2 regions of the Paenibacillus sp. EKM212P genome follow, and region 1 is predicted to be linked to the other one. Evidence: riboswitches for the same ligand, from Rfam matches in the RefSeq annotation. Region 1 holds a riboswitch; the other holds the start of a gene.
What was found. A riboswitch is a leader RNA that binds a small molecule or an ion and turns the genes downstream of it on or off. The one in region 1 is predicted to bind glycine.
Positions count from the first base shown of each region.

Region 1 (15,615 bases):
AATTTCCAACACGGGTTCGGTATTCAATGCGCGCTTCCTCCATTCTCCATGGTCTTGTCCCGCTTATTCTCACCATGTTTGATGTTTAAAACCTCTCATGAACATTACATACCGTTTTTGTCGGAATAATTTGAATACATCCTATCACCAGTATATGGATATATCAATTAAGATTATGCTATCAACTTCATTTAAAAAATCAATGATCCAGCAGTAGCGCGGCCTTTCTGGCACAAAATGTAATGAAATAACCAACCACAGGTTAATTTTCATCACAAAAAAAGTCGCCTGATCCCTCTACAGGGATCAAACGACTAACTAGCACCAGCTCACATTGAGCTCCTCACGATAATTACGAAGCCGCTCCATAGGAGCCAGACTTGAACGTTCTAGGATCATACCATTTGTAGCCTGCTGCCGGAGCAGACCAAGGCTCAGCCTGCGGTTCCGTGGAAGCCGCAGGCTCCTCGAATGGCAGAAGCTTCGTTGGTTGATCCAGAGTCAAACCTTCCACATCGGACAATTTCGTGTAGTCCTGCTTCCATGCAAGCCATTGGACCGTTTGCACCAGAAAGGTGGAATCATCCACTTCCTCGAAACCATCATATGTCTTCTTCGACTGTCCGTTTTCCTCACGCACATATTTCGGTGTAGCATCTTCTACAGGGGAAGAATCACCGATGAACGCTGCCTTGCCTTGACCTACCTTGGAGATAGCGGCATAAGGCCCTTCTGCACGGCCCCCGCCATTATAAACTCCCTGGTCTACAGCATTCCCCCATTTTTTCGTGCCTGAAGGGATATAAGCAATGCCTTTAGCCTTGGTAGGATCAATAATAGCCAGCGTAGATCCTGCATGCATTGCAATCGAGCGCACACCCTTGGTAATACCGAAAGATTGATCTGCGGCTACAATGTCAGTAGCATTCACGTCACCAAGCGCATTATAACGGAAACGAACACCAAAGTTGGTCGCCAGCCAATCGGAGCTTGTTAATCCTTGCATCGCCGGTGATGCAGCTTCTTCTGCAGTCATGCCTTTGGCCGGATTAGTATAGGCTCCACGACGGTAGCCATTCATAACTTCGGAGGAATCCCAACGGTTTTTGTTACGGTCCGCATTATAATGATCGGAGATGAAGAAGACGCTCCCCCCGTTATTCACGTATTGCAGCAGAGCAGCCTGCTCGGATGCCTTAAAGGCAACATTCGCTTCACCAATAATGAACACATCATATTGGCGCAGCTTATCATATGTTATGGCCTGCTCTCCATAAGTAAAAGGAATGGGACGATTCAATTGGTCTACCGTAAAGCCTACATTACGCAGTCCATTGGCAAAGTCGGAGAAGGCGCCTTCAATGACCCAATCTGCTGCGCCAGCGGTCTGTGCGTGCGTATTATCGAACAGCACCTTTTTGCCTTTTCCATCCGGCAGTGTAGTACCGGGTTGACCCGGGTTGCCAGGTTCGCCTGGTTCCCCCGGCTCGCTTCCGCTCACCAGTTCAACAGCGCTTGGGCTTTTCACTCCACCAAAATTATTGTAGGCGCCGAGTGTACCCGTCACACGAATTTTGCTGCCGATCAGCTCAGGATGGCCTGATAGCCCATATTGCCCTCTGTACGCTGAAGTCAGCTGTACATCCAACAGATTAGACGTATTACGTTCATTTGCCTGATCGGCAATCAGTACGTTAAAATCATTCGCGAACGGGGAAGAAAAATTAGCCGTTTTCGATCCGGTAGCATGTCCGACGATGTAACCTTCCACCGTCACCGTACCTCCACTGCTTTGGCGCTGAAGTGCTTCGGCTACTGTCAATGCTCCCTCCGCCTTGACCTGACCGAATGGAACGAAGATCCCAATCAGCAGTGATACGATCGCTGCTAGATGCAACATCCCTTTTAAGCGTGAACCTGTGAATCGCAAGCCTTTTACCATACGTCAATATCCCTCCTATGATTTCCATAAATATACTTGTCCTTTATCAGATTAGCCGCCAATCTTCTAATTCCTTCCTGATTTCATCCATAATTATGTAAATTTTAATCTTTTTTATTGGGAACGCACCTGTTTATGTAAAAATTAAACCTGTGATTGACACCGAGCACGGCATACATTACGCTAAGAAAGACATGTAGAACGGTATACGCGAATGAAGATGACGGGAGAGTCTGTCCAGGGAGCCTACGCTCTGGCGGCACCGAAGGAGCAAGACGCCAGCACCCGGCTGGCGGATAATCTCTCAGGTCCATGTATCGTCATCTGACGCAACTCTGGAGAGAGCGCAAGCCACCCAAGGGGTAAGGCGGTAAGAACACCGCACGAAACTCTCAGGTAACGAGGACAGAGATAAGGGAAACTTCCTTATCCTGTCCTTTTTTGTGCTTACATTGTGCGTCAGCATTAGGAACCGTCATAACCGCGCAAAGACGCGGAAATACCATATAGTATGGTATTAGAACATACAGGGGGCCACACCATGCGTTTCAAAGATGTATTTTCTATTATCGGTCCGGCCATGACCGGACCTTCCAGTTCACACACCGCAGGCGCGGTGCGGCTCGCACGCGTTGCCCGGCACTGGCTCGGGACGCAGCCTGACCGTGCCCGCATGACACTGTACGGCTCCTTTGCCGACACGTATAAAGGACACGGTACAGACCTGGCGCTCATCGCAGGGCTGCTTAATTACGATACGGACGATCACCGGATTCCGGATGCCGAGCAATGGGCAGAGCAAGCCGGGATGGCCGTGGAATTCGCCGTCAGCGGACTCCCCGCGCCTCATCCGAACACTGTCCGTTTCGAGCTGTGGAAGGGCGAGGATCAGCGCACACTGTTGGGCTCCTCCATCGGCGGCGGCAGCATCCATGTCCAGCAGCTTAACGAATTCCGGGTCAATCTGACCGGGGAGCTGCCTACGCTGGTGCTTCTCCACTCGGATAAGCCCGGTACATTGGGCGCGATAACTTCAGCGCTGGGCGCGGCCCACATTAACATTGCCTATATGCACGTAGATCGCAAAGGCCGGGATGGTGAAGCACTCACCGCCATTGAAACGGACAGTTCTGCTCCGGCTGAACTGATTGCGGAACTGCGTTCTTTACCTCATATGTATGAAATTAAGATGATTAATTTGAAAAAAGGAGCTGAATCCGATGCGGTTTAGCCATCTACATGAAATCAGCGCTTTATGCGCTGAAGAATCCACCACAATTGGCCGCTTGATGATTCAAGAGCAGGTACAAGAGACGAATACAACGGAGGAAGAAATCTTTCGCCAAATGTCTGATTATTATGAAGTCATGAAGGAAGCCGTTCATCGCGGTCAAACACAAGACACCGTATCCCGCAGTGGATTGACAGGCGGTGACGGCAAGCGCCTAGCCGAGTATCTGCGGTCAGGGGAAACCTGCTCCGGTGATGCCTCCGCGCTCGCCATGGCTTATGCCCTCTCCGTGTCGGAGGTTAATGCATCCATGGGTCGCATTGTCGCCACGCCTACCGCAGGCTCATGTGGGGTTATCCCTGGTGTGTTCATCAGTGCGCAGGAGCGGTTCGGCTGGGATGATGAGCATATGGTGAACGGCCTGTTCGCCGCTGGAGCCATTGGCTACGTGATCGCCAACAACTCCTTCATTTCTGGCGCGGAGGGAGGCTGTCAGGCTGAGATTGGTTCAGCTATCGGGATGGCTGCTGGCGCTATGGTCGAGCTGCGTGGTGGTACGCCTGAACAGGCTGTTCACGCCGTGGGCCTCGCTCTTAAGAACACACTCGGCCTGATTTGCGACCCCGTCGCTGGACTCGTGGAGATTCCGTGCATCGTGCGCAACGGGCTGGGAGCCGTGACTGCGCTTGCCGCAGCGGATATGGCTTTGGCGGGTGTGCGCAGCGCTATTCCGTCTGACGAAGTCATTGACGTGATGCTTGAAGTCGGCAGTGCGATGCCGTCGAAGCACCGCGAGACCGCCAAAGGCGGCTTGGCTCAGACGCCGACTGGCAAGCGTTTGACCGAATCACTTACACGCAACACACCGACCAAGAAGGATAAGTCATAATTTATAAGCGGTAGCCTCCTTAAAAAAAAGAGCAAGCATGTCGTCCTTGGACGTATGCTTGCTCTCTTTTTTACTGAACGGTTACCTGTATCTTCGTCATTTTACCTGCATATTTCACAGTAATTACTGCTTTGCCCTTGCCCTGTGCCTTAATGTTACCGTCTTTGACGGTCGCAACAACAATTCTGGACGAGGACCAGACAGCCGGTTTGGAAACATCCTTCTCCGACTCATCCTTATACGTGGCTGTAGCCGTAACCTTGGCCAGCTGTCCTGCCTTCAAATTCAAAGCAACTTCGTCTGTTTGCAGATATTTAAGCGTATCAACATCCACGGGTACGCTGATTACCTTCCCGCCAAACTTCGCCTGAATGTTAGCTTTACCGTAGCTAACCGCAGTAACCTGACCCTTTTTAACAGTGGCTACCTTATAATTAGACGTTTTCCATTCAGCTTGGGCCGTAACGTCCTTTTCTTTACCATCACTCGATTTAACCACAATCGCGATGGTTTTTTGATCTCCGGATTTAAGTGACAACGCGATTGCATCCGCTTCAATCTTTTGCGCTACGTCCACTTCTACCGTAAACGTAATGTTTTGCTTGCCATATGAAGCAGTCACCGTTGCCTTACCGCTACCATTCGCTTTGATCAAACCTTCGCTAACCTCAACCACTTTTACATTGCTAGTTGTCCAGGTGGCGTCCTTAGTTACATCTGTTTTTGTACCGCCACTCTTAACTCCTGTTACTTTCAGTTGCTTCGTTTCCTGAGCACCAAGCGCAATTACACGCGAGTCTGTTTCCAGACGGTCTACAAGGCCTACTTGCACGTTAATCGTCAGTTTTTTGCCATTATAGGTCGCTGTAATAACCGCTTTACCAGCGGATTTACCCGTAATCGTTCCTTTGGACACAGAGGCAATATCTTCTGCGCTTGAAGTCCATTCTGCATCCTGTGTTACATCTTCTTTACGTCCATCCGCATAAGTAGCCGTCAAAGTTGCAGTATAGTCCTCATCAATATCAATCGTTGCCGTTTTGGAGGACAAAGACAGATCACCGGGTACATTTACGGATACCGTAGCTGTAACTGTTTTGCCACCATAAGAAGCGGTGATCGTAGCCTCACCTGTTTTATAACCCGTGACTTCTCCCGCACTGACAAAAGCGATGTCTTCATTGCTGGACTTCCACTCTGCCTTACTTGTGATATCTTCTTCCGTACCTGTTACATACGTTGCGGTCAGCTTGAGCCTTTTGGATTCCTTGGCATTCAGGCTCAGCTTGTCCTCACTCAAATCCAGATATCTGGAGGTTTCGACATCTGTCTTGATCGAAACGGTCTTATCTCCATACTTAGCGGTCACCGTAGCCGAACCCGCTCCAATCGCCATAATCGTTCCCTTATTCACAGTCGCAATTTTTTCATCACTTGATGTCCAAGTAGCTTTATCTGTGATATCCGTTACCGTCCCATCCGGATAAACGGCAGAAACTTGTACTTTTTTAGATTCATCCAGACGGAGAAAAATATTGGATTCACTGGCTTTCAGCTTATTCGTTTGATCGACATCCACCGAAATCGTAGCAGACATCGTGCCATATTTACCTGTAATTGTCGCCTTCCCCGCACTATAGCCGGTAATAGTGCCTTTCAGTACATCCGCCACGGCTGCATTACTGGAACTCCACTCGGCGGACTCTGTCACGTCCTGTACCGATCCATCCGGGAACGTCGCTGAAAGTTTAACCTTCTCAGTATCCTTCAACAAAAGAGAAACCTCTGATGAACTGACATCAAGACGTTTAACCTGCTCCACCTGCACAGCAATGGTTACGGTCTGTTGACCATATACGGCCTTAATATTGGCTGTACCTGCTCCCTGAGCGGTAACCAATCCGTTAACTACTGTGGCTACCTTTTGATTATCGGAGGTCCAAGTAGCATCACCCGAAACCTGAGCTGTTGTATTATCACTGTATGTCGCTGTCAAATCAACCTGTCCTGTACCGCTTGAACGCAAGTTCAGGCTTTGTACACTGGATGTCAGCGCCTTAACCTTTTTCGTTACATGTACCTGAACCGATTGCACCTTCTCTTTATAGGTCGCAACCACGGTGGCTTCCCCTTCAGCCTTGGCCGAAACTGTACCATTATACACAGTAGCAATAGCTGTATTATCACTTTTCCAATCCGTGCTTACGGTTACATTCGAGGTTGTCCCATCGCTAAAAACAGCAGTAGCCGTCAACGCAGCCGTATCTCCCTGCTGCAAAGTTACCTCGTTAGAGGAAAGGACAATCTTGGAAAGCACCGCATCCGCAGCAGATGCAAACCCTGCATATGATGTAAAACTTGAAATCAGGATGACCAACGCCAGAAAACCGGACCATCTATTCTTCAAAATCTAATTCCCTCCCATTCCAAAACTTAAATTAAGGATTTCGCAAAATCCTTACACCTACGTTTTATGTCGTCATATGGAAAAGAATAGTTTAGGCTTCGAAGGAAATTTGGTCCTTATTAACTAGATCATTTCTGATAAAGATTAGACATTACAATTTGTGTAGCTTCAGAGCCATAGTGAAGAGTTTACCCAACAGACCCACAACCTCGCATTTACAAACAGCTATAAGCTGCTGCGCGAACTCTCAAATGATGGTATTCTTCCATATTAGGAGCCAGTTGGTGCATATAAACGACGGAGAATTGTTCGCTTGGATCTATAGAAACCCAAGTGCCTGCTACTCCCGTCCAGCCAAATTCTCCAATAGAACTATTTGCATGCCCAGCCGCTTTATCAATTAACGTGCGCACGCCCAGTCCGTAACCATAACCTGTATGATATGAATTAGTAAAATCCAATAATTGATCTGTATTCAGATGATTGGTGCGCATTAAATCAATGGTTTTCCTCCCTAATAGCCTCACACCATCTACCATACCTCCATTCGACAGCATTTGTGAAAATGTAAGGTACTCGTTAACTGTCGAATACAGACCTGCGCCCCCACTTTCATATAGAGCATCTGGCTGATGATATTCATCCAAGAAACCCTCTATTTTCTCTAGTTCTCCGGCGTCTGTCCGTTGGTAAAAGGAGGCCATTCGCGATTCAATATCTCCACAATATCGGTAACCTGTATTGTTCATTCCAAGCGGATCAAATATTTCATCCTTTAGGAATTGCCCTAATGATTTACCTGAAATCACTTCAATAAGACCTGCAACCAGGTCATGTCCATATCCATATAACCAGCGTGTTCCCGGCTCAAATGAAAGTGGAATCTCAGAAAGCGCTTTAATTTCTGTGCGCAGATCATATTTCCCCTGCTTTTCCTTTAACGTTCTAAGGACCTTTTGCATTGCCCGTCCTGTCTCTGAAGGCTCGGAAGCGTAAGGAAGACCCACACTCATATTGAATATATGCTTAATTAAAATGGGATTCTCCGCCTTATCCACATAGGTGTATCCGTTAGGAGCGGTTTTGAATACATGCGCATTACGATATTCGGGAAAATATTCATACAAAGGCTCATTCAACAAAAATTGCCCGCGTTCGTACAGCATAAGTGCAGCCGCACAGACAACAACTTTTGTCATGGAAAACAAGCGATACACTGTATCCTCAGTGATTGGCTTTCGGGCTTCCAGATCAGCATATCCATGATATCCTTCATACAACACTTTACCATTCTGGGCAATGGCACAACCGCAACCTGCTGGCCCATTTGCTACGAAATGTTTCAATAGCTGATCTACTTTGTCAAAACGAGACATATTCATCCCTCCTATTTTTCCTTCAAAAGAAACAGGCTTCCCCTCGCGCTCTAATTTCCTGTTCCAACAAGCTCAGCGCGATCCCTTGTAAGCGCTTATTCCCCGCATTTATTTTAACGGTAAACTTGGTAAATACATAGATTATTTGTCATAATCAGATGGCTTTACATTAACAGCTCGGCCACCGTTTCCTTCCAACGATGGATCACCGATTCCGGTTCCTTGAGACGGACCGTGACACCCGTCAAGATATCCGCATATTGGGCCGAATCTTCTCTGGATGCAACAACATGAGCCGCAAATCGCTCACGTACATGCTTGGCTTCGGGCAAAGCAGGCAGATGTTCCAGCGACAACCGCACATAATGCGCCTTCCCCCCGGTAAACACCGCAAGCGTCGCCTTCCCGGTACGAATCATGTTGCCCGTCGTGGTCGTGCCTGGCCATAGTGCCAGACGCAAATTCCCCTCGTCCAGCGCTACAACTTCGCCCACACTAATCATCGCTATGTGCGGCCACTGATCTTCCGTGACCGTCAGCAGCATCATTGCTTCATGCTGCTTGTCCTCCAATACCTTACCGTCCAGTAGCGTGAACAGTTCCTTACCGATCCTTGGTGTCTGCATGAAGTATAATCCCCTTTACATTTGGCCTATAACTTCAAAGTACCATAATTTACGGCTACTTACGAACGACCCTATATCCGCTCTGGAATAGGAGGAACATGAGCAGCATTCGGAATATCTTGGGGGTTTACCTTGAACGCCGATTTATACTTTGCTGGATCAGTAATGCTATCCGGTTCTGAGGTCCGCCATGTGAACAGGCATACAGGGCACAACAAAACCTCCCAGGCGCCTTTAACTGGCGAGCGGGTAACAACCTCCGAACGATTAGATTCACAACGGGGACAAATATGCATCTGTCAGCACTCCTTTAATCTTTCTTTATTTTTAAAAATATTCAACGAAGCATTTGGCTCAACTTTTTCTCCCATTCTGCTACACCCAACGGGGAATCGAGCGGCTGCGAGTAATGGCCTCTAATATCCGGTGCTACAGGTGTCGTCGCATCCAGTATCATTTTGTGAGTCATACCTGCCGGATCAGAGCCGGGGTCAAGCGGTAAAATAGACAAGCCAGGAACAATGACAGCATCATGCTTTGGATGAAGCTTGGTGGATAAAGCCCACATGACCTGCGGCAGATTGAACGGATCGACCTCCTCATCCACCACAATCACGAGCTTACAATACCCCAATCCATGCGGAGTTGTTAACGCACGCATTCCCACAGCCTTTGCAAAGCCGCCATACCGGGTTTTCGTGGAAATAATAGCGACCAGCCCATGCGTATACATGGCATTAACGGCTACGATTTCATTAGGAAAAGCATCCTTAAGCTGCTGAAACAACGGTACACTTGTATTCACACCGATCATATAATCCGTTTCCGTCCAAGGCATCCCGATGTACAGATGCTCAAAGATAGGCTGTTTGCGGTGATATACACGATTAATCTGAATGACTGGCATCGCGCGACCGCCGGAATAGTGACCTGTGAATTCACCGAATGGACCTTCATACTCACGTTCACCTGCTAACACTTCGCCTTCCAAAATGACCTCAGCTCCCCAAGGCAGATCCAAATCTGCATCCTTCGCTTTGACCACACGGTAAGGCTCACCCTGAATGGCGCCCGCCATCTCATATTCGGATTGATCGTACAGCAGCGGCGTAGAAGCAGCCGTTGTAATCACAGGCTCACATCCGAGGGCAATAGCGACCTTCAGATTTTCGCCGCGCTCCTCAGCCTGACGGATATGGATCGCAATATCATGCTGTGGTACAGGCTGGATGCCCAAACGGTTCTTGCCTTTTACCTGCATCCGGTACAAACCGACATTTTGCTTACCGTAGGTGTCCGGGTCATCCAGATCGCGTGAAACTAGAATTGCTTTATCCAGATAAAACCCTCCGTCCCCCTGATTCAAACGAAACAGCGGCAAAATATCAAACAAATTAATATCCTCTGTAATCTCGACTTCATGAAAAGGAGCGGTTTCTTCCCGCTTCACGGGCACCGGAAATTGTTCATAGCGTCTGGCAAATTCAAAAAACTGCTCCTTGAGCGGCGTGTTTTTGGGCATTCCCATCATGAGGGCATGATTGGGCCAGGAGCCCATCACATTCATTGCAATACGAGCATCCGTATATCCATAGATGTTGTTGAAAAAGAGAGCAGGCGTCTTATCTCCATGATTGTTTAATGCTCTGTTAGCTGCTGCGAGGTCCGGCTCCGGCTTTACCTCATCGCTGATCGTGAGTAATTGTCCCTCCTTTTCCAAGGTGTGTAGAAAATCGCGGAAATCTTTATAGGCCATCATTCATTCTCCTTCGTCTTTCGATTTCTCAATTCTGGTGCAGCCTGGAGTCATTCTGCTTCATTCCATCCCAGCGTTTGGCTGCGGTTGTGACAATACCGAACTGATCCAATGCACGAAAAACAATATGATCCACCAATTCCTCGATACTTGCAGGATGATTATAAAAGGCAGGCATCGGCGGCAGGATCATCACGCCCATACGTGACAGCTCCAACATATTTTCCAGATGGATACTGCTTAATGGTGTTTCTCTGGTCATGAGCAGCAGCTTCTTTCGCTCCTTCAGTATCACATCCGCTGATCGGGTAAGCAGGTTGTCCGCCATACCAATACGAATGGAGGCAAGGGTCTTCATGCTGCAAGGAGCGACGACCATGCCGTCTACTCGAAAGGAGCCGCTGGAAATACGCGCAGCCTGATCCTTATACGAGTAGACCGCATCCGCCATTGCCTCCACTTCCTTCACCGTGTAGCCTGTCTCATAGGGGATGTTCGCAATAGCCCACGGGGATAGCACCAGATGGCTTTGGACTCCAGCCTCTCGTAATTGTTGTAATATACGGATACCAAAAATCGACCCTGTCGCTCCCGATATTCCTACAATGATTTTCTTCATATGTCCCCTCCTTCCATCCCATCGTTTTATGTTCACCCATGCATTACTGTCAAAAATTATACGCCCGTTCCCTGCACACGAAAAATATATATAATATATGTAATGCATACTTTAAAAGTATTCAAATCGAAGCGTTGTTTAGAAATGAGGAGGAATCCCCAATGGACTTGAAGCATCTGCATTACTTTTGCGTCATCGTGGAGGAAGGGCAAATCACCAAGGCCGCCAGAACGCTCAACATGGCCCAGCCTCCACTGAGTCAACAACTCAAAAATATGGAGGACGAGCTTGGCGTAAAGCTGATTTACCGTGAAGGAAAGAAGTGGGAAGTTACCGAGGCCGGGTATACACTGTATACACGCGCCAAACGATTATTGGCTGAAATGGAGGACACCTGTAGAGAAATTGGGGAGTTTGAAAACAAAGTAACCGGCACACTTGCTATAGGCACGTCATCCGCCTGTATGTCTCTGATTACTGAACAACTCAGTCGCTTTCATCAGGTTTATCCAGAGGTATACGTTAAAATAGGACACGGAGACACACATCATCTGGAAGAGCTGTTACACCAAAATAAAGTTGATCTGGCCCTGCTGCTGCTTCCGGTAGATGACAAATCGTACCATACGATTGAACTGGAGGGCGTTTCTTTTGTTGCGGTTCTTCCGTGTGAATGGGCAGATCGCCATCCCAGTGGGGAAATTACATTACAGGAAGCTGCCAGCTATGACCTCTTGTTGGGACGCCGAACAGAAGGACACGGACTATACGAAACCGTCATCCGCAAATTTCAGGAACACCATCTTATTCCGCGCGTCGTACTAGACTGTCCAGAAATATCGACCATTCTCTCGCTCGTTTCCACAGGCATGGGAATTACCATTATTCCAGACGCTGGCTTGGGACAAGAATACGGGGACAGATTTCGCACACTCTCCATTAAGGAGCCATTCCCCTTCACACGGCCTGCCGTCGTATGGCGCAAAGATCGTTATTTATCCAATGCAGCTCGCAAATTTGTTGAACTGCTACAAGCTGGAGACACGAAAAAGACTGCTCCCGAGTAGATGCTCTACCGCTCTACTCCTGAAACAGTCTGATGCTTGAAGAACTTCCTTCATTCGGTCGTTGATACCGCCTTATTTGACTCCTTGATGTCGATACTCGGTTGGAGTCATTCCACATTTGCGCCGGAATACCTGTGTAAAATGCCTCATATCCTGATAACCGATCCGCTCTGAAATATCAGCCAGCCGCAGATGAGGATCACTGAGCAGCCGCTTCGCCTCCTCCATACGCAAGCAAATGACGTAATCCTTGTAGCCTTGTCCCATCTTTTGCTTGAATAACTGGCTGAAATACACCGGATTCAAAAATACGATTGAAGCCACCTTCTCCAGCGACAGCTCCTCTGTAAAGTGAGCCCGAATGTATTGCAATGCCACATCTACCGTATGCATGCCTTTGCGGAGACATTCTCCTGTATCCGCTGCTGCGGCTGCAATCTCCTCTGGCGTACGTCTTAGTCGCGCCACCTCTTCAGGTATGGAGGCAAAATTGTGATGAACACCCGAACGTGTAATTTGTAGGGGCACCTTCACATAACGCTTCAAATGGGATTCGAGCAACGTCTCTAGCCGTGCGGCCTCTGCCTCATCCCTTAGCCTTGCAATGCCCAGGAGACTATGGCGGTCTAGACTGACGACAAAGCCGCTGCCTCCTGCCTCAATGAGCTCGGACAGTACATTTTCAATCATAAAATGCTCCAGATGCGTCTGCTTGTGATCAGGTTCCATGCGAACCATGAAGAGATGGAATTCTGGATAATTTTCGACAAAAGGCTGTATATCCAGCTTGCCCGTGTCCAGTCCAAGGGCATAGCGTTGGAAAACGGCTTCACGCAAATAAACCATATTGGATTTGAGAAGCCTACCCTCGTTCGCCTGCTGCGAGGCCACAAGCGCTTCGGCTGCCAGTATTTCAATGCATTCCAGTAGCTTTCTTTTACCAATCGGCTTTAACAGGTAGTCTTTGGCACCCAGCTTTACTGCTCTTTGTGCATAATGGAAGTCGGAATGGGCCGAAATGACAACCCACTGCAGATGAGGATGCTTTCGCTTAGAAATACGCATGAATTCCAGACCATCCATACCGGGCATCAGGATATCAGTTAATACAATATCTACAGGATGCTCCGCCAGAATGCCTGCTGCCTCCTCGGTGGAAGCAGCGAGATGAATGCCGCAGGTTGGTAGAGCTTGGCCAATGGTACGCCGAATCCCCTGCCGAATCATATTTTCATCGTCAGCTATCAGAATATTCATGTTTCTCCTCCTTCTGTGGCAGAGGCACACTTACAGTGACTGTTGTTCCGGCCCCAGGTGCGCTAGAGATCCGTAGGCCGTACTCTTCTCCGAACATGTGCCGTAGCCGTAAATTTAGGTTTTGCAGGCCGATGCCTCCCGCCTGCCCGCTGCCCGCCTGTTTGCCGGGTTCTGCCAAAGCGACCTGGACCACCTCCCATCGTTCGTACTCCATCCCTGCACCGTTGTCGATGATGTGCAGGCTCAATACACCGCCATATTCCTCCGCTCTGACGAGCAACTTGCCACCTGTATCCGCATGAAGAGGCTCCAGTCCGTGCTTCACCGCATTTTCAATCAATGGCTGTAAGGTCATTTTCGGCAAGCGGATATCCATCCATCGTTCTTCAATATTGATGTCTACGGATACCCTGCCCTCCAGCCGGGCTTGGATAATGGTAAGATAGTGGCCAACCTGCTCCACTTCTTCACGAAGGCTTACATCGGTCCCCTCTTCCCAATGGCTGCTGTAACGGAACATATGGGATAAGGAGAGAACCACCTCTCCGAGCTGATCTTGTCCCTTTTCATCCAGCATCCAATAGATCATATCCAGCGTATTATACAGAAAATGTGGATTGACCTGCGTCTGTAGCGCGTGCAGCTCCGCATTTTTTTCACTGACCGATGATATACGCACCAGCTCGATTAGCTCTGCAATCCGTCTTACCATATGGTTAAAAGAGGTAGCTAGTTGATTGATTTCTTCATAGGATTTGGTGTTTACCGTATGACGGAAATTTCCTGTCTCTACCCGCTTCATTTCCCGAATGACTCGCTTGAGTGGAAGGGAGATGCCCCTGGAGACGATAGATGCAATTAACGCCGACACAATAATAAGTATAGGTGCCACGATAAATAAGTACCTTTGATTTTGCACCAGCTCCACGTTCAGATCCTCACTAGGTGTCACACTAATCACAGACCAGTCGGCAAACGGCAACTTGGAAGCGATTACAACTCTTTCATTACTTCGATTTACAATAACATCCTCCTCCGGTACCTGCTGCTCTAGATTTTGCAAATCCGGTGGCGGATCAGAGGAAGTGGCCGACACAATTCGATTTTCATGACCCAACAAATATACCTGACTATTGGTGCCTAACCGCAAATTGTGGAGAGCGGACAAAACAGAACGCGGCTCAGCCTCAAACAGGACAATACCAATCGGCTTGTGTTCATCCAGATCATAGAGCTGCCGCCCAAACGCAAACACGGGTCTGGTTTCCACCTGATCAATGACAGAGTGAGGATACACGCCCAGCCATGCAATTTTGCCCGCCGACTTTCGAATTTCCTTATACCATTCCGTATGTTCGTAATGAGTATCAATGACATTCATATAATTGCCATAGTTATATACCTTGCCTGTGTCTGTGATGACATGGATGCCAATCAGATCCTCACGCGAATAATAGATAGCCCCCAGAATATTCGTAATCGTACGTTCGTTGATGTAATTGACAGCAGGTAAATCACTACTATCCGTCGTCAACAGACGAACCAAATCCATATTGTTGCTGATCGATTTGGAGAGACTGTTATAGCTGCCGAGTAGCAATTCGAATAGGCCTGCCGTCTGGGATACATTTTTACGCGCCAGCTCGCTGACCTTATCATGGAACTGCACCGTAGTACGGTTGTAAAATAATAGACTGACTGCCAGCACAATGCCGGACATGCTCAATAGGAACAGAACAAACAAGCGGTATTGAATGGATTGAAAACGGCGCATCATACCTCCGTGCGCTCCTTTCGCATCGGCCGCCTATCCTTTAACCGCTCCCGCAACCATGCCCTTGGTGATATTTTCGGACAGAACAAAATAAATAATAATGACCGGTAAGGCACCCATGACTAGAAAAGCACCAATATTACCGTAGTTCACAGAATACTGGCTGACGAACGTATATACGCCGAAAGGGAGAGTTTTGAGCTTCTCGGATGAGATAAAGGTGGCAGCCATAATGTATTCATTCCAGATGTTAATGAAAGTTAAAATACATACCGTCATGATAGGCGGAATCGAGATGGGTAAGATTACACTGCGGAAAATACGATAAATGCTTGCTCCGTCAATGTAAGCGGATTCTTCAATTTCGTGGGGAATGGACCGCATAAAGCCGGATAGGATGAAGACCGCAATCGGTGTCTGAAAAGCAATGTAGGGTAAAATCAGTGAGAAATACGTATTCAGAATATGGACGTTTTTAAACACCACCATCAGCGGCAGCAGTGTGGCTTGCATCGGGATCATCATCCCGATCAGAAACAAAGTCAGCACAACAGCCCCGAAGCGCCAACGAAAACGTGTAATCGCATAAGCAGTCATCGAGCTTAATAAAATGACGAAAATCATCGTAACCCCGGTCACCAGCACACTGTTTCCTAAATAACGCAAGTAGC
Region 1 covers NZ_JAAMNR010000005.1:3,610-19,224, reverse strand. Annotated here, with positions in the region: gene G9G54_RS15680 (ABC transporter ATP-binding protein) at 1-27, opposite strand, end outside; gene G9G54_RS15675 (DUF6359 domain-containing protein) at 353-1,942, opposite strand; glycine riboswitch at 2,157-2,272, shown strand; gene sdaAB (L-serine ammonia-lyase, iron-sulfur-dependent subunit beta) at 2,484-3,173, shown strand; gene sdaAA (L-serine ammonia-lyase, iron-sulfur-dependent, subunit alpha) at 3,163-4,062, shown strand; gene G9G54_RS15660 (Ig-like domain-containing protein) at 4,133-6,469, opposite strand; gene G9G54_RS15655 (serine hydrolase domain-containing protein) at 6,685-7,845, opposite strand; gene G9G54_RS15650 (pyridoxamine 5'-phosphate oxidase family protein) at 8,010-8,471, opposite strand; gene G9G54_RS15645 (non-oxidative hydroxyarylic acid decarboxylases subunit D) at 8,543-8,767, opposite strand; gene G9G54_RS15640 (non-oxidative hydroxyarylic acid decarboxylases subunit C) at 8,809-10,227, opposite strand; gene G9G54_RS15635 (flavin prenyltransferase UbiX) at 10,256-10,846, opposite strand; gene G9G54_RS15630 (LysR family transcriptional regulator) at 11,008-11,913, shown strand; gene G9G54_RS15625 (response regulator) at 11,986-13,170, opposite strand; gene G9G54_RS15620 (sensor histidine kinase) at 13,151-14,947, opposite strand; gene G9G54_RS15615 (carbohydrate ABC transporter permease) at 14,978-15,615, opposite strand, start outside.

Region 2 (15,615 bases), on a different contig from region 1:
CCGCAAACACGGATATAATCAGCGTTAATAACGTAGATACACCTGTATACAAAATGCTGTTCCACATGTATTGAGAGAAGTTTCCTTTTTCCCAAGCATCCATAAAATTCTCCAAGCGTATACTCTTGGCTAGAGCTACAGGGTCCATCAGATACTCACTTTGAGTCTTCATCGATACATTAAAAAGGTAGAAAAGCGGGAACACATACAACGAAAGCATGAGCAGTACGATAATGTAGCTCAGAATTTTGGCTCCTTTGGTACTGCTCATTACATTTCCACCTCTCTTCTACGTAAGTAATACAGGGCAATCATAGATACCGTAAACACGAACACGAACTGGATCATAGCAACTGCGGAAGCAAGTCCGTAATCTGACGTCCCAGTACCAAAGGCAGTTGCATATACATCAAACGCAAGTGTCGTCGTGTTGAATTTACCACCTGTCAGCACATAAATAATGTCAAAGGTCTGCAATGCGCCGATAATGGACAGCAGCATATTGACGGTAAAGGACGGCGCAATCATCGGAAAAGTAATATTTTTGAACGCTTTCCATCCAGAGGCACCGTCCATATACCCAGCTTCATATAAGTCACTGGGGATGGATTGGAGTCCGGCTAAGAAAATAGTCATCGAGTAACCCATGTACATCCAAATTTGTACAAAAATAATCAATTCAAATGCAATATCGTAATCCCCGAAGAAGTTGGAGCTGGTTCCAAAAAAGTTCATCAAGGCTTGCGCAGGACCCCCAAGCGGATTGGCAAGCAGCTGCCAGATCAGGCCGGATACCGTTACCCCGAGCACAACAGGCAGGAAAAATACAGAGCGATATAACATATCCCCTTTGAGCTTCTTATTAATAAGGACGGCCATGAACAGCCCCACTGCATTTTGAATCACAACCACTGCTACGGCAAAATATAAGGAACGGCCAATGGAAGCAATGCGATCTCCAGAATCGGAGGAGGTGAAAAAGGTCGTGTAATTCTCAAATCCGATAAAATTCCACGTCTGTCCCGGAACCCCGGTAGCATCTGTAAAGGAAAAAAGCACGGTTACCATAGAGGGTCCAAAACCAAGAAGCAAATAGAGCAGCACCGGAATACTCAGCAAAAGATAGGGCATTATCCGGGCCGCACCCTTTCCGAAGGGATACATGGGTCTCACACCTTTTTACATTATTATGGGAGCTTTGCAGTTGCCCATTTGTTTTCCTGTAAAATCTATAGATTTATTTAGGGGCTGCCGCATCCCAGTCTGCCTGAGATTTCTGGGCAAGCTCCAAAGGCGTCTTTAACGGACCAGCAGGCGCCAAAAATTCCGCATGAACGCTGGCTTCCTTAATGTACTGTCCAACATTCTTACGATTGATAAACAGCTGATCCCAAGAGAGCTTGAAGTTTTCCAGTGAAGGCTGGATTTCATTAACAAAGTCGCTGCTTATCTTCACATCAGACTGTGTTGGCAAAAATCCAGCAGCGTTCACAAAATCCGTGTAGTTCTGCTTCTCGGAGAGCATTTCAAGCCATTTGATCGCATAATCCTTATTCGGTGATTTTTCCAGGACCATCCATGTCATATCGTATTTTCCTGCTAGATTTTTATTTTTGGCAGGATCATTACTACCTGGAATTGGGAAATATCCAAATTTCATCTCTGGATTGGCTGTCTGAATCGTAGTTGCATCCCACGTACCATCCGCAATCATGGCCACACGACCTGAAGCAAACAAGCTTGGCAAGGTTCCATAGTCAATCCCCATAAATCCACTAATGGCGTTGTTCATCAAAATTTGTGATTTTTCCAAAACCTCGAGCTGGACGGGGTCTGTCAGCTTCGTCTTACCTGTCCACAGCCCTTTGATATATTCCAGCTGATCATCATGGATAGAGGCTTGAAGCCCTTGGACAGCAAGGTTAATAGGCCATACATCCTTACCGCCAAAACCAAGCGGTTCTACGCCATTATCCTTGAGCACCTTCATCACATTCACTAGGTCGTCCCATGTCGTCGGCACAGCAAGATTATATTTTTCAAAAATATCTTTGTTGTAAAACAGACCTGTCAGGGCCACCTTTCCCATGTTTACACCGTATACTTTGTCGTTGTAGGTCATGGCATTTTTGACATCTGTAGGATTATAGTTTTTGATAAAAGCTTGATCCGACAGATCTGCAATGAGTCCCCCCTCAATCCACTGCTTCCACATCGGATCAGCTGCTCCCTTAGACCATTCCTGCGGTGCGCCTACGAAGCTGAATTTCAAAGGAATAATGTCTGCATCACCGGTTGAACCAGCATTCATACGCGTTTGCATCAGTTGATCATACGTTGAATCAGCAGGAACCGTCGTATACTCCACCTGAACATCGGGATACTTCTCTTCAAACTTTTTATTAAATTCCTTTATATAGTTATTAATATTTTCTTGCTGCCAATGAATAATCTTTAACGTGACCTTTTTATTCCCGTTCTGTCCAGCTTCACCACCTTTGCCGCAAGCAGCCAATACCACTATTAAAGCGGTTACAATAAGTAAAGAAAAACACTTTTTCAGCATTGCAAAATTCCCCCCTGTAATCTTAGAATAAATGCATTCACTTTACGAAAGCGGTTTAGTTAATTACAGCTACTATTATGTATCGGATAGCCTGTATTTGTAAATAGAGATTTGTAAATTATCAAAAAAAACACAAATTATCGTTATTACTCTTTAAAATATTAGGCAACATCCTTTATTAGCACGGTTGACTCACTTCTATGAGGTAGCATAGAATACGAGTAATCATTAAGTTTGAAAAACAAAGTCAATTTAACTAAATCAGTTTAGTTGCGGAGGATTCCATGAATATAAAAACAATAGCTAGCATGGCAGGCGTTTCAGTAGCAACGGTTTCGAAAATCATTAACAATTACACAGACATCAGTGAGGAAACCCGGCAGCGGGTACTTAAAATCATGGAGGAAACAGGCTATAGACCCTCCTCCTCGGCTAAAACGCTTGCTACCAAAAAATCTAATCTGGTAGGCGTTATATTTGCTGGCAAGCTGAATGTTGATTTTAGTCATCCTTTTTTTGTAGATATCATTAATGTCTTCAAAAAACAGATTGGCTTGCTCGGTTACGATCTGCTGTTTTTTTCAAATGAGAAATTTCTGGATAATGGAGAGGACTATTTGGCACGCTCAAAATATTTTTCTGTGGACGGATGCATTATTATTGCTGGAGATGAAGTGGAGAAGAGTGTTTTTGATCTCGATGCCAGCCCTATCCCCTGTATCGGTGTCGATATTGAACTAACCGGAGCCAGTTCTTGCTACATTATGTCCGACAATCAGAAGATTTCAATGAAGGTTGTTGAGCACTTTTACATGAATGGATACCGCGACATGGGTTTTATAGGCATTGAACGCCCCTCCTTGGTTATTAAAGAGAGAGAGGAAGCCTTTATCGCCTCACTAAAACGGTTTAGTCTTGACGTTAGACCTGAATGGGTCGTGTATGGTAAGGACTACGCGGCAGAAGATGGATACCAGGTCGCGAAGGCGTGGATACAGCAAGGAAATTTACCAAAAGCTATTTTTGCGGCGACCGACCTGCTTGCTTTTGGTGCCATACGTGCTTTCAAGGAAAGCGGCTTGAGGGTACCCGAGGATATTGCTGTAGTGGGATGTGATGATATAGAAGCCTGTCGTTATACCGAACCTCCACTGACGACTGTAAAACAAGACAAGCAAAAAATAGGCCGTCTAGCCGCTATGGTGCTGTTTGACCTGATGAATAAACAAATGGATACAAAATGTATTAAAGTAGAGCCGGAACTAGTCATTCGTAGCTCCTGCGGAGCCCGGCAACATTGGAACCATACGAAGGTCAAGAGTTAGCATATGCCTTAAAAAAGATGACTCCTGATAAATTCAGAAGTCATCTTTTTGCAGTTTAATATTCAGAGACCCATCGCTTAATCTATTACTTATAGGCCATCGTCGCATTCACAGCCTTTTTCCAGCCTTTATACAAGCTTTCACGTGTTGCTTCATCCATATTCGGGGCAAAAGAGGTTTCCACCCTCACCCGCTTGCGAAGTTCATCCGTACTCTTCCAATATCCAATAGCCAAACCTGCCAGACATGCAGCCCCCAGTGCCGTCGTCTCATGGATAACTGGCCGCTCCACTGTTGCATCCAAAATATCGCTCTGGAATTGCATCAGAAAATTGTTCAATACAGCTCCTCCATCCACCCGCAGCAATTTCACTGCAATACCTGAATCAATCTCCATGGCTGTAAGCACATCCTTGGTCTGATAAGCGAGTGACTCCAATGTGGCGCGGATAAAATGCTCCTTCGTGGTCCCGCGTGTCAAACCGAACATCGCTCCGCGCACCTCGCTATCCCAGTAGGGGCTGCCCAGTCCGACAAAAGCGGGTACAAGATACACTCCTTCCGTAGACGAAACACGGGCGGCATAAGGTTCACTGTCCTTCGCTTCACGGAACATGCGTAGCCCGTCTCGCAGCCACTGGATCGCCGACCCCGCTACAAACACACTTCCCTCGAGTGCGTATTGCACTTTGCCTTCCTCCAGTCCCCAAGCGATGGTCGTAATCAGGCCGTGCTTGGATTCCACTGGTTGATCCCCCGTATTCATCAGCATGAAGCAGCCTGTGCCGTAAGTGTTTTTGATCATCCCTTTTTCGTAACATGCCTGACCAAACAAGGCTGCCTGCTGGTCACCTGCTGCACCGGCGATGGGTACATTCTGACCAAAGAAATGATAATCCACGGTGTGCGCATATACCTCGGAAGAAGGTCTTACCTCAGGTAGCATGATTTTCGGAACACCCAGAATGTCCAGCAGCTCTTCGTCCCACTTTAGCTCATAAATGTTGTACATCAGCGTCCTGGCTGCATTGGAGTAGTCCGTTACATGTGCCGTTCCGCCGGATAGTTTCCAGATCAGCCACGAGTCAATCGTACCGAATAACAGGTCACCTCGTTCTGCCTTTTCCCGTGCACCCTCCACATGGTCCAGTATCCACTTTACTTTAGTGCCTGAAAAATACGGGTCGATCAACAGGCCTGTTTTGCTGTGAAAAAGCTCCTCGTGCCCTTGCCGCTTCAATTCTTCACAGATGTCCGAGGTTTGGCGTGATTGCCATACGAGTACGTTATACACGGGCACTCCTGTATTTTTGTCCCATACAGCCACCGATTCTCGCTGATTGGTAATGCCGATGGCAGCCACTTGATTTGCTTTTACACCGGATTCGGAAAGACAGGAGGCAATGACCCCGAGAATAGAGCTCCAGATTTCATTCGCATTCTGCTCTACCCAGCCGGGATGAGGAAAATACTGCGGAAATTCTCGCTGAGCCGAGTACACTACATCTCCTTCGCTATTGAACAAAATTGCTCTTGAGCTTGTCGTTCCCTGATCTAGTGACAAAATATATTTTCCCATTGTTCATCTCTCCCCGTGTAAATCCATCGTTTTTACGCTGTAAGTTTGTGATCCATTTTATGATTTTTATAAGTTCGACTCATACGGAAGGTAATCAAGAGTACAACCACGATAACCCCTAATAAAATCCAGAAAGCCGGAGTCACACTCCCCTTAAAAACGGCCTGATAAAATGGCCCTGCGAAAGATCCCCCCAATAGCGGTCCTATAATGGGCACCCATGCATATTTCCAGTTGGACGCCCCCTTACCGGGAATCGGTAGTAAATAATGCATCAGACGCGGCCCAAAATCCCTCGCTGGATTGATGGCATAGCCCGTTGTGCCTCCAAGGGATAAACCGATACTGACAACTAAAAAACCAACAATCAGCGGTTTCAGGCCGTCTGTAAATGAATTGGTGCCAAACGACAGTAAAGCAAGAACAAAGATGAAAGTACCTATCATTTCACTAAGCACGTTGCCAAACGGATGATCAATAGCTGGTCCTGTCGCGAATACACTGAGTTTGGCTGCTGTGTCCTCCGTCTCTTTCCAGTGGGGCCAATAATGCAAAACGACGATGATCGCACCCGCCATGGCCCCGAGAAGCTGAGCCACAATATAGCCGGGAACATCTTGCCATGGAAAACTACCCTGAAATGCCAACGCGAGTGTAACTGCCGGATTCAAATGCGCTCCGCTGATTTGACCCACTGCATACACCGCAATAGCTACCGCAAGCCCCCAGCCCATTCCGACCACAATCCAGCCGGAAGCGTGGGCAAATGACTTTTTCAGGGACACCCCTGCGCACACTCCGCCACCTAGGGCAATAAGAATCATTGTCCCTATGAATTCGGCTGCGTATGGCGACATACAACCTACCTCCTCAATAGATCATCCGATTTTGATCGCTTTCATCGCACAAAAAAAGAAAAGCCATCACAAATCAACCCTGTGCTGTACCATGGGATGTCTGCGTGGCTCTCTTGTCTCCGTCACGATTATTAACTTAAATTTGATACTATATAAGCATGTAAGCGATGTCAACTGCGGATTTACGTCTTTTCATAGCTTAAAATAATCGTTGACCATGTTAGATTCTCCGATCTATGATGTAAAAAAATGGTTTAATATAAGGATTTCAGAATGAATACGACACTCCCAAACTCGATGAAGAAGGGAAGAATGTTATGCTGAAATTTCTGCAAAAAATCGGCAAGTCGTTAATGCTTCCAGTAGCCACTCTACCCGCTGCAGGGATTTTGCAAGGATTAGCCCTGATTAATTATGAAACGGATATACCGCTTGGTCCTGGAGTTGGCGGATTTCTGAATCATTATGTCACACCTTTTCTGAACGAGGGGGCGGGGGCTATCTTCGGTAACCTTGCGCTCATTTTCTCCATTGGTGTTGCCATTGGTCTGGCAGGCGACGCAGTAGCCGCATTATCGGCAGTCATTGCCTATATGGTGCTGACCCGTATTTTGGCGGCAGTGCCGGGTATATTTGCATATATTCCAGACGACGTCAAGCTGGATATGGGCGTATTGGGTGGTATTTTTATCGGTGGATGGTCTGCTTTTCTGTTTAAAAAATATCATAATATTCAGCTCCCGGATTGGCTTGGCTTCTTCTCAGGCAAACGTTTTGTCCCCATGATTACCGCCTTCACGACCATGATTCTGGCCATTCTGCTCGGAATGATCTGGAGTCCGGTACAAGATGGGATTGCAGCCTTCGGCAATTGGATTGTCGGGTTTGGCGGAATCGGATCAATGGTATTCATGATTGCCAATCGGCTGCTGATCCCGCTCGGTTTGCATCATGTACTAAACTCAATCGCGTGGTTTCAGATTGGTAACTATACGAATGCAGCTGGCGAAGTTGTTCATGGTGACCTGACCCGTTTCTTTGCAGGCGATAAATCAGCTGGTCTATTCATGTCCGGTTTCTTCCCTATTATGATGTTCGCTCTCCCGGCAGCCGCTCTCGCATTCATCCATACGGCTAAACCGGAAAAACGTAAAGCCGTCGCTTCCATTTTCATCGGTTCTGCGCTGGCATCGTTCCTGACCGGAATTACCGAGCCCCTCGAATTTTCGTTTATGTTCATTGCACCATTACTTTACGGCGTTCATGCTCTGCTGACAGGCCTGAGTGGCCTAGTCGTATACCTACTGGATGTCAAACTCGGCTTTTCTTTTTCAGCAGGACTCATTGACTATCTGGTCAATATGAAACTCTCCACCCACCCATTGCGAATGATCCCGGTCGGGCTTGTCTTCGCCCTCATTTATTACTTTCTGTTCCGATTTATCATTCTCAAATTCAACCTAAAAACTCCTGGGCGTGAAGACGATGTAGAAGACAGTCTCCTGTCTGAGGCTAACGAATCTGTACCCAATGGAAAGGCAAGCACCACATCCAACACTCAGTCCAGTCAGGCAGGCAGAATACTAACCTATCTCGGCGGTTCAGACAATATCCAAAGCATTGATGCCTGCATCACGCGGCTGCGTCTTGTCGTCAAAGACGACAAAGCGGTTAACGATCAAGCTCTCAAGCAGCTCGGAGCGTCGGGAATCATCAGGCTTGGTAATGGTACCCTGCAGGTTATTTTCGGGACTCGGTCCGAAATTCTGAAAGATGAAATACAGCGCTTGATGTCATAGGCTGAATCCCTAACTTAAACACGTGCGTTCTTCATATAACAGACGCGCGTGCTTTTTTTTAGTAATAAACGTTTCAAATTTTTTGTTTTTGGTTAAGGCAATGCACATAAATGGGTAACAGCTTCATATGATGGAGCTAAACCATTTACAACTTGTTTAGCAGGCAGATTATCTCAGACAGCAAGGAGGGAAATGATGTGAAGACAGTACAATGGCTGGTACTATGTCTTGCTTTTCTCACGATGTTCAGTGCTTGTAGTGAACCCTCGTCCTCTGAAAGTCAATCATCTGAAACTAATTTGTCAAACGAAAAAAAGATAACGCTTACATTGTGGTACTGGAACCGTTCAATTGACGATGAACTACTCGCCCAGGCGGAAAAACAATTTCCCAACATTGAATTAAAAACTCAAAAAATAGGCGGTGACTTCAAAGCCAAACTGAAGACAACGCTCGCAGCTCGTTCCGGTGAACCAGACATCGTAGCTCTGAACGATTGGATGGTGGAACTGTTCCCCAGTGCGGATCGTTTTTATGACTTAAGGGAACTCGGAGCAGACCGCTTGAAGGATCAATATTTGGAATGGAAATGGAATCAAGGGATCACTCCTGATGGTAAAATGATTGCATTTCCCATGGATACTGGGCCTACCGCTCTCTTCTATCGAAGTGATCTGTTTGCACAAGCAGGCTTGCCTAGTGATCCTGAAAAGGTTAGTGCCTCCATCCGCACATGGGATGATTACATGGCAGCCGGAGAACAACTTCAGCAGAAATTCGGAAGCCGTTCGTTTTTGGCTGATAATATTGTAAACGTTTACAATCAGGTACTCGCTCAGCACACAAACCTTTACTTCAAGCCGGATGGCAGCTACATCGGCAATCAATCTCCTGACATCCGTCTGGGCTGGAAAACCGCTGTCGATTTCCACAAGAAGCATCTGCTCGCCAATGCGGATGGCTGGACTCCCGAATGGAACGCTTCGGTCAATAACGGCAAAATTGCCTCTTTTGTAGGGGCTATCTGGATGAAGCAAGTTCTCACAGAGGCCGCGCCGGATACAGCGGGCAAATGGAGAGTCGCCCGTGCTCCTGGAGGAGACGGCAACTTGGGTGGTTCTTTCATTTCTATCCTCAAGTCCAGCAAACATCCCAAAGAAGCCTTTGAAGTCCTGACCTGGCTGCAAAACCCGGAACACCAGCTGGAAGCCTACCACAAAATCGGACTGTTCCCGTCCACTCCCGGCGTCTATAACGATCCTATCATGGGGACACCCGAGCCTTTCTTTGGTGGTCAGGCCACCGGACTCATCTTTGCCACCTCCGCACGTCATGTGAAAAGCAGCTATTTCGGCGAGCGCTATCCTGTCATCCACGGCATTGTGACCCGTCGCCTTGCTAATGTCGCCAAGCAGGATGCTAATCCTGATGCATTATGTACGGAAACCATGGATCGAATCGAACGAGAATTACAGCGGTAAAAAACAAAATTCAAAAAAGGCGTGTGGACATTATGCTGAGAGAAATCTGGAAGCACCGTGCCGTTTATGCTGCGATCTCGCCGTTTTATCTGCTGTTTGGCATCTTTGGACTGTTTCCGATTGGCTTTTCATTATATCTAGCGTTTCACAAATGGGACGGGATCGGGGACATGACCTACAACGGCTGGGGCAACTTTCGCTACCTTGTGACAGACAATGAATTTTGGCAGGCTGTAGGCAACACCTTTGTGATCTGGGTGTATGCAACGATTCCGATGCTATTCTTCGCACTGATTATTGCCTTTCTGCTTTATGCCCCTTTTGTGAAAATGCGCACCTTATGGCGAGTTGGATTCTTCCTACCCAATGTGACGTCTATTGTGGCTGTTGCCATCATATTTGGTGCCTTATTTGCCAACAATTTTGGATTTCTCAACTACCTTCTGCAACTCTTGGGACTACCCATGGTTCAATGGTTGAATGTGCCATGGGGTATCCAAATTGCCATTTCTTCTATGGTCGTATGGAGATGGATGGGCTATAACGCAATCATCTATTTGGCCGGACTCCAGAGTATTCCGCATGTGCTGTATGAGGCCGCCAAAATAGACGGGGCAACCGGAGCGCAAGCTTTTTTCCGCATCACTATCCCCATGCTGCGCCCAGTCATTCTGTTTACAGTCATTACGTCCACCATCGGCGGTATGCAGCTCTTCACCGAGCCACAGGTCCTGGTCGGTAATGACGGCGGTTCCGGGGCAAGTGGCATGACCATCGTTTTATACCTGTACCGCGAGTCGTTCATTAACAACTATTTTGGATATGGTGCAGCCGTCGGATGGGGCATGTTCCTCATCATTGCTCTATTCTCCATCATAAACTGGAAACTCGTTCAAGGTAAAAAATAACGATGGGAAGGAGCTTCACAACATGATGCAGACACGCGCAAAATCCTTTGTTTTATATGCCGGATTGTTGGTGGGAATCATCCTGTCGATGTTTCCATTTTACTGGCTGATCGTCATGGCAACTCGTACCACTTCAGACATCTACCGTTTTCCACCGCAATTGTGGTTTGGCAGCCACTTCTTGGATAACATAACGAGAGTATTACAGCAGATTAATTTTGCCGGAGCCTTTTTTAATACCCTTTTTGTAGCCAGTTCTGTTACCCTATTGGTTCTGTTTTTCGATTCACTGGCAGGTTTTGCATTCGCCAAGTTTGATTTTCCGGGCAAAAAAGTGCTATTTATCGTTCTGCTAGCTACGATGATGGTCCCTTCACAACTTTCGCTTGTCCCCTCCTTTGTCATGATGGCCTCCTTTGGATGGGTAGGTACGTTCAAAGCGCTTATCATCCCGGGGATGGTAAATGCCTTCGGCATTTTCTGGATTCGTCAATATGCGGAAGAATCCATCCCAAAGGAGCTGCTGGATGCGGGCCGGATGGACGGATGCAGCTTTTTTCGACTGTACTTGAATGTAGCACTGCCTATTCTACGTCCTGCGTTCGCTTTTCTCGGCGCCTTTACCTTTATAGGAGCCTGGAATGATTATTTATGGCCGCTAATTGTCTTAACGGATGAGCGTAAATTCACGCTCCAGATTGCACTGTCACAATTGAACGGGATTTACAATACGGATTATGCGATGGTCATTGCGGGCACCCTGCTGGCTGTACTGCCACTTATTATTTTGTTTCTTTTCATTAGTCGCCAGTTTATTTCCGATCTTGCCGCTGGAGCGGTCAAAGATTAGATTTACTTGAATTCCCTTATTCATTTCATGTATAATGGTTAATCGTCATTTCAAATAGCTTACATGATGAAGTTAGGTATCCAACAGGCAATTAGGTTAAGCGATTTACGATTTGAACATGAACTATGAACTGAGGGGAACTTTCCAGATGAACAAATTCACATATTATAACCCCACCAAATTAATATTTGGAGACAATCAAATTGAAGAACTGCAGCAGGAGCTGCTGAATTACGGCAAAAATATTTTACTGATATACGGAGGCGGAAGTGTCAAGCGAAATGGTCTGTATGACCAGGTATTAAACGCGTTAGAGCCGCTACATCTTAACATTCATGAATTGTCCGGCGTAGAGCCGAATCCGCGCTTGTCCACCGTTAAGAAGGGCATCGACATTTGCCGAAATGAAAACATCGACTTCTTACTTGCAGTAGGCGGCGGAAGCGTTATTGATTGCACCAAAGCCATCGCAGCAGGGGCTAAATATGACGGCGATGTGTGGGATATTATCAACAAAAAGCACATGCCGACCGAGGCTCTACCATTCGGCACCATCCTCACACTCGCCGCCACCGGTTCAGAAATGAATCCGGATTCTGTCATCACCAACTGGGAAACGAACGAAAAATACGTATGGGGCAGCGCGGTGACGCATCCGAAATTTTCGATTCTGGACCCCAAAAACACCTTCTCTGTGCCACGTGATCAGACGGTATATGGCATGGTGGATATGATGAGCCATGTGTTTGAACAGTATTTTCACAATGTTAAAAATACACCGTTGCAAGATCGTATGTGCTTTTCCGTGCTGCAAACCGTGATCGAAACTGCACCTAAACTGCTGGAGGATTTGCACAACTACGAGCATCGTGAAACGATTTTATATGCTGGAACGATCGCCCTTAACGGAACACTGCAAATGGGCTACTTCGGGGACTGGGCTTCGCATACGATTGAACATGCATTATCCGCTGTATATGATATTCCTCATGCTGGCGGTCTGGCGATTCTGTTTCCCAACTGGATGAGACATACAGTGGATCAGGATGCTGCACGCATGAAGCGGCTGATGCTCAGCATGTTTGACTTAGACACCGTAGGTAAAACAGATAGAGAAATCGCCTTGGAAGGTATTGACCGTCTTAGTGCATTCTGGACAAGTCTCGGTGCCCCTTCCACCCTGGCCGATTACAATATTAATGATGAGCAATTGGAAAAAGTCGCAAACATTGCAGCCCGTGAAATGGAATACGGAGGCTTTGGTAATTATAAAAAGCTGAATCAAGAAGATATTTTAGCTATTTTGCGTGCATCGTTATAACATTTAAAAGGGAGTGTCCTCAAGCCTGTGATGGCTGAGGGCACTCCCTTTTGGAATTTATGAATTAACCGTTTGTCCCTTTTCTTCTACTTGAATAGCTGCCCCTACACTGGCACCTGCAAGAATGCCCTTTTTCTTACTAGAATTCAGAGAATCCATATAGGTTCGGGTTTCTGCAACTACAATTCCTGATAAGCCGAGCAGTGCAATCAGGTTCGGGAAAGCCATCATTGCGTTAAAGATATCTGCCAGCAACCAAATCGCATCCAGTTTAATGAACGCGCCCCCGGCAACCAGTACGATGAACAGATAACGGTATGGTTTAATCCACTTGACCCCAAGCAAATATTCAACACAGCGTTCCCCGTAATAGTTCCAGCCGAGCATGGTGGTGAACGCGAACATAATCAGAATAATTGTGAGCAGTTCTGCCCCCAGCGGGAATGCGCTGGAAAATGCTTGCTGAGTCATCAGGCCCGCATCGGTAGGCCCGCTCCACACACCGCTAACCAGTAGCGTCAACCCAGTCATCACACAAATAACCATCGTATCAATAAACACGCCTGTCATGGAAATTAGCCCTTGCTCCGCAGGCCATTTGGTTTTGGCAGCTGCGGCTGCAATCGGTGCGCTCCCCAATCCGGCCTCATTGGCAAAAATACCTCTGGCTACCCCACTACGCATGGCCAGCATAATCGTAGCTCCGGCAAATCCGCCCGTTGCAGATGTAGTTGAAAATGCCGAATGGAGCACCAGCGCAATTGCGGCAGGAAGTTGGTCAGCAAACCGAATCAGTACGATGAGACAGATCAGTACGTACAAACCTGTTTTAAAAGGAACGACCTTCGTCGATACCTTGGCAATGCTTTTGAGTCCTCCAATAGTAACCAGTCCTGTAAGGATAGCAATAATCAGTGCCGTTACAATGGGCGGAACGCCAAAACTGTTTTCAGTGGAAGATACAATCGCTTTGACCTGCGGAAACGTTCCAATCCCGAACAACGCTACCAGCATGCCCGAAAAAGCAAACAGCATCGCCAGTGGTTTAAAACGGCGTCCAAGACCTTTCTCAATATAATACATCGGGCCGCCGGAAAATTGTCCATTCCGATCTTTCACCCGGTATTTTACCGCAAGTACACCTTCCGCATATTTCGTCGCCATCCCAAAAAAGGCTGCAACGACCATCCAGAACAAGGCACCCGGCCCGCCCAGCTTAATGGCTGTCGCTACGCCGACAATACTTCCTGTGCCAACTGTAGCCGCCAACGCTGTACTCAAAGCCGCAAAACTACTTACATCCCCGCTGCCTTCATTCGGGGCCTTACCGATCAGCTTGATCGCCAGGGGCAGGCGGAATACCTGCAGCATCTTCAAACGTATGGTCAGCCACAACCCCGTTCCCATGACAAGAATGATGAGAGGCGCCCCCCATATCCAACTGCTAATCGCTTCTAACACATGTACCAAATTCATTTCAACCCGCTCCTCCAGCATATTAGAAAACAAAAAAGAGTCAAATCCGCTGATTCGACTCCTGGAGAGGTTAAAGGCACGAAAAAATACAACCATCTTGTGCAGGTTTCTGCCACTAATAGCTCATAAAAAAGCCTAGGGCATTCCCTGTCACAGGTTATTCGCGTCTCTGTCCTTTTGCCTGAGAGTTTAAGCAGATGTTCTCTGCGGTGCACCTTCGGCGCCCAATTAAGGGTCTCTCCAGAGTTCTGTCCGTTTACGGTCCCCGCTTGTTGCTGTAATCAGCCTAAGCACCTGAGAGTTTTGCCCCTTCGGTCGGAACTTTCGTTCCATCTCCCGCAAACATCAACCAGACATATGAAATTTTTATTCATTATACAGAAAACTTTCAGCTTATTACAAGTGAAAAGTTTGTGAAGCCCTCTGAAATATTATTATTGTGTCTATCAAAAAAGCGGGTACAGCAGATTGCATCCTTAGAATGTCCTCTGCTATACCCGCCCGAGACGATATGGAATTACAATTCTTCACCATTGGTTGCTATCACATTTTTATACCAGTTAAATGAGTCCTTTTTGGAGCGTTTGAGCGTTCCGTTACCGTCATCATCCAGATCAACGTAAATAAATCCGTAGCGCTTGGACATTTCGGAAGTAGACATGCTCACAAGGTCGATAGGGCCCCAGCTGGTGTAGCCAAGCAGATCAACACCGTCGGCAATCGCTTCCTTCATTTGAACAATATGCTGACGCAAGTAATCAATACGATATGTGTCATGCACAGAACCGTCTTCTTCTACCTTATCATACGCACCCAAGCCATTTTCCACGATGAACAGCGGCTTTTGGTAGCGGTCATATAACGTGTTCAGCGTAACACGCAGACCGATCGGATCAATTTGCCATCCCCAGTCAGAGGACTGTAAATATGGATTTTTCACGCCGCCAATCAGGTTTCCTGCTGCTTTCTCACCTTCTGGACCTGCAGATACGGTCAAGGTCATATAGTAGCTAAATGAGATAAAATCAACCGTGTTATTTTTCAATATTTCAGCATCGCCTGGTTCTGTGTGTATTACAACATTATTTTCTTCAAAATAACGATTCATGTAATTGGAATATTCCCCACGGGCATGCACATCCGTAAAGAAAAGGTTCATCTGATTTTCATGCTGGGCTTTCAGTATATCCTCTGGGTTACACGTATGTGGATAGCTTTCAATACGTGCCAGCATACAGCCGATCTGAGCGCCCGGGATGATCTCATGTCCCCGTTTGGTCGCCAGTGCACTAGCTACAAATTGATGATGCAATGCTTGATATATCGCTTGTTGTTTGTTTTCTACACGGTCAATAACCACACCGCCACCGGTGAACGGACTCATGGTCATTACATTGATTTCATTAAAGGTCAGCCAGTATTTTACTTTATCCTTATAGCGTGTAAACACCGT
Region 2 covers NZ_JAAMNR010000006.1:294,825-310,439, reverse strand. Annotated here, with positions in the region: gene G9G54_RS19070 (carbohydrate ABC transporter permease) at 1-271, opposite strand, end outside; gene G9G54_RS19065 (carbohydrate ABC transporter permease) at 271-1,164, opposite strand; gene G9G54_RS19060 (ABC transporter substrate-binding protein) at 1,238-2,566, opposite strand; gene G9G54_RS19055 (LacI family DNA-binding transcriptional regulator) at 2,851-3,891, shown strand; gene glpK (glycerol kinase GlpK) at 3,977-5,470, opposite strand; gene G9G54_RS19045 (MIP/aquaporin family protein) at 5,503-6,327, opposite strand; gene G9G54_RS19040 (PTS transporter subunit EIIC) at 6,645-8,126, shown strand; gene G9G54_RS19035 (ABC transporter substrate-binding protein) at 8,324-9,607, shown strand; gene G9G54_RS19030 (carbohydrate ABC transporter permease) at 9,640-10,515, shown strand; gene G9G54_RS19025 (carbohydrate ABC transporter permease) at 10,538-11,365, shown strand; gene G9G54_RS19020 (iron-containing alcohol dehydrogenase) at 11,514-12,686, shown strand; gene G9G54_RS19015 (alanine/glycine:cation symporter family protein) at 12,744-14,162, opposite strand; glycine riboswitch at 14,322-14,416, opposite strand; glycine riboswitch at 14,435-14,511, opposite strand; gene G9G54_RS19010 (glycoside hydrolase family 1 protein) at 14,680-15,615, opposite strand, start outside.
Region 2: it holds a riboswitch for glycine, as region 1 does, so the genes downstream of both, G9G54_RS19015 (alanine/glycine:cation symporter family protein) here and sdaAB (L-serine ammonia-lyase, iron-sulfur-dependent subunit beta) in region 1, are expected to answer to the same signal.